DNA from 3 places in the Lysobacter gummosus genome. Region 1 is predicted to be linked to each of the others. Evidence: riboswitches for the same ligand, from Rfam matches in the RefSeq annotation. Region 1 holds a riboswitch; each other region holds the start of a gene.
The links. Region 1 has a riboswitch for cobalamin ahead of LG3211_RS10265 (CoA-acylating methylmalonate-semialdehyde dehydrogenase). Riboswitches for the same ligand answer to the same signal wherever they lie in the genome.
Positions count from the first base shown of each region.

Region 2: linked by a shared signal. The riboswitch ahead of LG3211_RS04560 (ribonucleoside-diphosphate reductase subunit alpha) and the one ahead of LG3211_RS10265 (CoA-acylating methylmalonate-semialdehyde dehydrogenase) in region 1 are both predicted to bind cobalamin.
Region 3: linked by a shared signal. The riboswitch ahead of btuB (TonB-dependent vitamin B12 receptor) and the one ahead of LG3211_RS10265 (CoA-acylating methylmalonate-semialdehyde dehydrogenase) in region 1 are both predicted to bind cobalamin.

Region 1 covers NZ_CP011131.1:2,467,792-2,470,048, reverse strand. Annotated here, with positions in the region: gene LG3211_RS10265 (CoA-acylating methylmalonate-semialdehyde dehydrogenase) at 1-917, opposite strand, end outside; cobalamin riboswitch at 1,058-1,277, opposite strand; gene LG3211_RS25600 (hypothetical protein) at 1,282-1,644, shown strand; gene LG3211_RS25595 (hypothetical protein) at 1,720-2,257, opposite strand, start outside.
Region 2 covers NZ_CP011131.1:1,123,657-1,125,913, forward strand. Annotated here, with positions in the region: gene LG3211_RS04560 (ribonucleoside-diphosphate reductase subunit alpha) at 1-1,129, opposite strand, end outside; cobalamin riboswitch at 1,549-1,841, opposite strand; gene LG3211_RS04565 (DUF2339 domain-containing protein) at 1,965-2,257, shown strand, end outside.
Region 3 covers NZ_CP011131.1:837,214-839,470, forward strand. Annotated here, with positions in the region: gene btuB (TonB-dependent vitamin B12 receptor) at 1-891, opposite strand, end outside; cobalamin riboswitch at 1,025-1,274, opposite strand; gene LG3211_RS03370 (TfoX/Sxy family protein) at 1,472-1,930, opposite strand; gene LG3211_RS03375 (GAF domain-containing protein) at 1,927-2,257, opposite strand, start outside.

The DNA of each region.
Region 1 (2,257 bases):
TCCGGAATCCACTGCCGCGCTTCGCCGACCAACACCGCGGTGGACGCGGCCATGCAACGCTGCCCGGCCGCGCCGAACGCGGCGCCGGCCATGGCGTTGAGGGTTTGCTCCTTGTTCGCGTCGGGCAGCACGATGGCGTGATTCTTCGCACCCATCATGCATTGCACGCGCTTGCCGGCGAGCGAGGCGCGGCGATACACGTGGGTGCCGACCTTGGTCGAACCGACGAACGACACCGCGCGGATATCGGCGTGATCGCAGATCGCGTTGACCACATCTTCGCCACCGTGGACGACGTTGAGCACGCCCTTGGGAACGCCGGCCTGCAGCGCCAGCTCGACCAGGCGCATGGTCACCAGCGGATCCTGTTCGGACGGCTTGAGCACGAAGGTGTTGCCGGTGGCGATGGCCATCGGGAACATCCACAGCGGAATCATCGCCGGGAAATTGAACGGCGTAATGCCCGCGCACACGCCCAGCGGTTGCAGCAAGGTGTAGGTATCGACGCCGCCGGCGACGTTGTTGGCCAACTCGCCCAGTTGCAGGTTGCCGATCGCCGCGGCGTGTTCGACCACTTCCAGGCCGCGGAACACGTCGCCTTCGGCGTCGGGCAAGGTCTTGCCCTGCTCGGAGGTCAGGATCGCGGCGAGCTCGCTCATGTGCTCGCGGATCAGCTGCTGATATTTCAGGAAGATGCGCGCACGCGCGCCGATCGGGGTCTTGCGCCAGGTCTTGAACGCGCGTGCGGCCGAAGCCACCGCCGCGTCCACTTCCTCGGCCGTGGCCATCGGTACGCGCGCCAGCACCGCCTGGGTGGCCGGATTGACGACGTCGCGCCACTGCGTGCTGCGGGATTCGACGAATTCGCCGTCGATCAAAAGCTTGACCGTCGCGACCTCGGTCGCAACGCGATGCATATCGTTCATGGTGGTCTCCGTATCGCACACCCGCGAAAGCGAGGGTTGCGGAGACGCGCGACAAGACGAAACGATGGCGAACGCACGCCGCATCGAATCAGCCCGTCAGGTTGCCCGCCGCAACACTCGAGGAGGACATCTCCCGATGTCCGCCACGGGCCGGTCTCCGGGCTTGCGAGCGATGCCGAAGCATCACCCCGACACCTTCCCGCGCGAGCGCAGTGGTCAACGTCGGGTGTTCTCGCCTACCGTTGCGGGGGCAGCGTCGGAATTGGACGATCACGTCCGCACCGACTTCCCGTTTCACCCTGCGCGCCGGTATGGACCGGCGTGCAAGGCACCTGTGGCGGGCGAAGTGTAGTGCTTGCGGCCCTGGGCGGACAAGCCGCATCGCGGCGGGCGCATTGCGCGCGTTCGTTCAGAGCGGACGCAAGCGCTGGATGCGGGCCGGCGTCAAGGCATCGACGCGGCTGCAATGGCGGTGGATTCACCACGCGGATCACAAAGCGATGCGATGACGTGCATCGCGGCTCAAACGCTAATATCGATGGTGATGCGTGCATTGCCGCATCGAATGTGCGCCTCGCGCCTGTTCATCGCCTCTCTGCGGCGCCAGATCGGCACCGCCATCGTCGCGATCATGCAGACGCCGATGGTTCGCGCGATGCGCTCAGCGCCGACTTCGTTTGAATCGCACGCATTGACGGTGCGCGCTTCAACGCCGTAACCGCACCGTCGACGGCAACGCGGCGAACAAACGAACAGTCGATGTCGTCGGTACTCGTGTATCAGGCCGCCCAGGTCAGCTCGCGCACGTCGCCAATTGCTGTTTCGCGTACCAGATCGCGCGACGCGCCTGGTCGTAGGCCATGTCGGCCGAACGCGGCAGCAACTGTTCGGCGCGGATCGGATCGACGCCGCTCGCCATCGCGCGTTCGATGCGTTGAAGTTCGTCCACGCGCACGATCGCCGGCGCCAGCAACTCGCGCAGCCGCTTGCGCTCGCAGCCGCCGTGGGCCGCTTCGACTTCGCCGATCGCCTGACGGATACGGCGGCTGGCCTCGCCCTGCAGGCCCGGCGCGGGCTCGAACGCGATCGGCGCGGCCTTGTAGGCATCGCCGGTGGCTTCGCTGCCCAGGTCCGAGGGCCGCTCGTGCAGCGCCGGATTGAACCGCACCGGCGGCGGCGGCCGCGCGCGTGCCTGCTGGATATCGCGCTTGAACGGCATCGCGTCGGCGATTTTCTGCAGCCGCTTGGTCGCCTTACCCAGCAAGGCCTTGCCGAGGGTGCCTTCGGTGGCCCAATCCGATTCGAATCCGGTCGGCGGCACGTCGATCGGA
Region 2 (2,257 bases), 1.3 Mb from region 1:
CCTTTTTCGCGGCCAGGCCGGCGGCTTCGGCGGCGTGGTAGGCGCGGTCGAAGGCTTCGCCCCACAGGTCGGTCAGCTGCGGCACCTTGGACGGATCGAACAGCGACCAGTCGGCGTCGGCCTCGACACGGCGCATGAATTCGTCCGGAATCCAGTTGGCCAGATTGAGGTTGTGCGTGCGGCGCGCTTCGTCGCCGGTGTTGTCGCGCAGTTCCAGGAACTCTTCCACGTCGGCGTGCCACGGCTCCAGGTACACGCAGGCCGCGCCCTTGCGCTTGCCGCCCTGGTTGACCGCCGCGACCGACGCGTCGAGCGTCTTCAGCCACGGCACGATGCCGTTGCTCAGGCCGTTGGTGGAACGGATCAGCGAGCCGCGCGAACGGATGCGTGTGTAGCTCAGGCCGATGCCGCCGCTGAACTTGCTGAGCTTGGCCACGTCCATGTAGCGCTTGTAGATCGCTTCCAGCGAGTCGTCGGGCGAATCGAGCAGGAAGCAGCTCGACAGCTGCTCGTGCGTGGTGCCGGCGTTGAACAGGGTCGGCGAGGACGGGATGTAGTCCAGCTGCGCCATGCGGCGGTACAGCGCCAGCGCGTCGCTGACGTCTTCGCTGAGCGCGCAGGCGATGCGCAGGAAGAATTGCTGCGGGGTCTCGATGACGGTGCGCGCGGTCGGGTGGCGCAGCAGGTAGCGGTCGTACAAGGTGCGCAGGCCGAAGTAATCGAACTTGGCGTCGAGGCTGCGGTCGATCGCGTCGTTGAGCTTGCGCGCGTTGGCCTGGACGAAGGTCACCAGGCGCTCGTTGATCAGGCCCAGCTCATGGCCGCGCTGGATCGACTGCGAGAACGCATGGATTTCGATGCCGGCGACTTCTTTCTCGATCACGCCGGCGAGCAGGCGCGCGGCGAGGCGGCCGTATTCGGGTTCTTCCGCGGTCAGCAGGGCGGCGGTGCGGATCGACAGTTCGTCGAGTTCCTGCGTGGTCGCGCCGTCGTACAGGCCGGAGATGGTGCGGGTGGCCACGCGCATCGGATCGATCGCGTAGAGGTTCTCGCCGCTGCGGGTCACCGCGCGCACGATCTTGTTCAGATCGACCGGTTCGCGGCGACCGTTGCGCTTGGTCACGCTCATGGTCAGGTTGGCCGCGGGCGGGGTCAGGGCGAAGCCGGGCGCGTCTTGCGCGGTACGGGCTGCGGCCGGCTTGGCGGCGGCGTTGGAAGTGGCGGCGGCGTCCGTGGCGGGGGCGAGGGACGGATCGGATGCGAGTGTGGTCATGGCATTACTCCGGGGCGTGGGTGCACGGTGCGGAGAACGCGGACGCGCCGGCGACGACGGACCGCGCGCGCGGTGTCATCGGTGGCGCGGCCGTGCCCCCGCGGGCGCAGAGCTTGGGAGTGTGTCGGCTGGGTGTCGCGCGGCCCGAGACGCGAGGTCCGGGACGGTCCGCTCGGCGCTGCGCGCCGGAACGGACGGGCGCGACGGAGGTCCGTCGTGCCGCGACACCGGCCGTCTTCCCCCGAAGACTCCTGTGGGCCGGTACCGCGCGGTTGTGCGACGCGCGGCTGTCGGCAGGTCTTCGGGCTCGGGACTCGGAGCGAGAAACGGGCAAAGAGAAGTGAGCGCTACGGGGTGACCCGGTTCTCACTTTTCTTCGCCCGCTTCTCGTTCCTCCTACCGGGGTCGCTTCCCAGGCATACCGCCCAGTGCCATGACCCGTTCGTTTCCCATACCGCTGCGGGGCAGCGCCGGCTTCGGACCCCGCCGCGAGTGCTCGCGGTCGCGTCCCTACCGACTTCCCTTTTCAGCCGATCGCAAGATCGGCACCGACGGGCACAACATAGTGTGGTTATGCGATTTCGTCAACGCGATATGTGGTGAATGAATCGTGTATATAGCGAGTGAAGGCGACGCTTCCATACGCCGCGCCTTGGTGTAACGTGCCCGCCATAAGGAACGGGGAACTGTGATGGAAGCACTGATTGTCTTGCTGGTACTGGCTTTGCTGTTGGTGCCGGTGCTGCTCATCGTCGCCCTGGTCCAGATCTCCGGGCTCAAGTCCCGGGTGTCGGGCCTGGAACGGACCCTGGCACAGCTTCGTGCGTCCGCAGCCGCTCCGCCGGCACCGCGCGGCCGCGAGGACGAAACCCTGGCCGAGCGCATCGAGCGCATCGATCGTGAAGCGCTGCCGCAGACGCCGGCGCGCCCGATCGCCAGCGCCGCGCCGCCCGCCGCGACTGCGCCGCAGACTCCGCCGCCGTT
Region 3 (2,257 bases), 1.6 Mb from region 1:
GCTGTCGACATTGCGCCCCGCGCTCAACTGCACCTTCACTTTTTCCGACGGCTTCCAGTTGAGCTTGCCGCCGATCACCTGCTGCACGGTCTCGGAGTAGTTGACGAAGCTGCCGTCGTAATCGTTCCGGCCTTCCGCGCGCAGCGCCTGGCCTTCGATGCTCCACTGCTCGTTGATCTCGACGCCGCCGCGCAGCGACAGTGCGTGGCTCTCGTAGCCGTCGCGATCGGGCTCGTCGGTGAAGCAGCCGGCGAGCACCGGGAAGCCGGCGCCGCGGCAGGCGTTGATGCCCTGGGTCTTGCGGAAGCTGTAGTCGGCGCCGAACCAGCCGTGACCGCCACGGCCGCCGAAGCCGCTGCCGTATTCGATGGCGCCGTCGCTGCCGCCGCCGACGTGCACGCGCGGGGCGAAGCCCTGCTGTTCGCGACGGGTGAACACCTGGATCACACCGCCGATGGCGTCGGCGCCATACAGGCTCGAACGCGGGCCGCGCACGATTTCGATGCGGTCGATCAGTTCCAGCGGCAGATCCTGCAGCGCGGCCAGGCCCGAGGTCGGCGAGCCGATGCGGATGCCGTCCACCAGCACCAGCACGTGGTCGGATTCGCTGCCGCGCAGGAACAGCGTGGTCAGCTTGCCGGCGCCGCCCTGGTTGGCGATGGTGATGCCGGCGCGGCCGCGCAGCAGATCGTTGAGATCGCGCGCCTGGCTGCGTTCGATGTCGGCGCGGTCCAGCACCTCGACCGGGGTCAGCAGGTCGTTGACGCTGACCGCGGTGCGGTTGGCGGTGACCACGACCTGATCGAGATCGGTGGCGTCGCCGGCGGGCGCGGCGAGGGCGGTGGCCGGCAGGGCGCAGGCAATGGCGAGGGACAGATTCAGGCAACGCATGTGTATGACTCCAACGCACGCGCGATCCAGCGCGTGGCGACAACGGCTGATGAGCGGCGGCGGGGAAAGGACGTGCGGGCAGCGAAACGAGCGCGCAAAGGCGCTGCAGCCGCCGCAATGCCCTCCGCATCGCAACCTGTGGCGCACCGAGGCCGGTCTCCGGACTCGCAAGCGCAGCCGATGCGATCGACTCCCGGGCGCGGCGCCTTCCCATGCCTGTGCACAGTGGCGGTGGCCGCGACCTGACTTGCTTACCGTTGCGGGGGCAGTGCCGGAATGGGCGGGGCGGGTCGGATCGTCCGACCGGACCTGAGCGCGTCACCGGCTTCCCGTTTCAACCCCGGCGGCGTAGCCGTGGGGTCACCTCGAAGCGGGGCGCAGTGTACGCGATGTGGGGGCGGGGCGCCTGGGCCAACCCCGCCCCGGCCCGAACGCATGGCGTTCGGGCGTTCGCGGACGCGCGAGCCAATGGCTCGCAAGCGGCGTCCGCTCACCCCGCCTGCGGGAGAAGGTGCCCCGAAGGGGCGGATGAGGGCGCGCGGCCCAACCTGCCGCACCGCGAACCCGCGACCGACTTGGATCAGTCGTTGCGATCGTCCGCGTCGTGCGAACCGTGCCCGTCGTCGTCCGACGGACCGTCGCGGTCGCTGCCGTCGTCTCGGTCGTTGTCGTCGCGATCGTGGCCAGCGTCGAACGCGGTTGGCTCATCGAACCGCTCTTCCTGCGCATGCATCGTCGTATGCACCGGCGCGGCCGCCGGCTTGTTGCGCGGCGCCGGCAGCAGCGCCGTCGCCGCCTCAGCGGCCAGGATCAGTTCCTGGCGGCGTTCTTCGCTGATCTCCTGCCAGTGGCAGTCCAGCAGCGCGCCTTCGATCGCGTACAGCAGGTTCAAGGTCGGTTTGAAGCCGGCGCGCTTGACCCGCATGAAGGCTTCGACGGTGCCGATCGCGGCGATGTCCTCGTGCGTGCGCAGACCGACCTGGCGCAGCCAGGCCGCGCTCTTGGGGCCGATGTTGCGCATCTTGGGGGCGGCGGTCATGCCAGCGACTCCAGGTAGACCCGCGCCAGCGCTTCCAGACCGGCCTGATCGTCGGCGTCGAAGCGCTCCGGCACCGGACTGTCCAGATCGAACACGCCGATCAGCTCCTCGCCCCGCAGCAACGGCACCACCACTTCCGAACGCGAAGCCGCGTCGCAGGCGATGTGGCCGGGGAAGTCGTGCACGTCGGCCACGCGCTGGGTCTGGCGGCTGGAAGCGGCCGCGCCGCACACGCCCTTGTCGAGCGGGATGCGCACGCAGGCCGGCAGGCCCTGGAACGGGCCGACCACCAGTTCGCGGCCGTCGTAGAAGTAGAAACCGACCCAG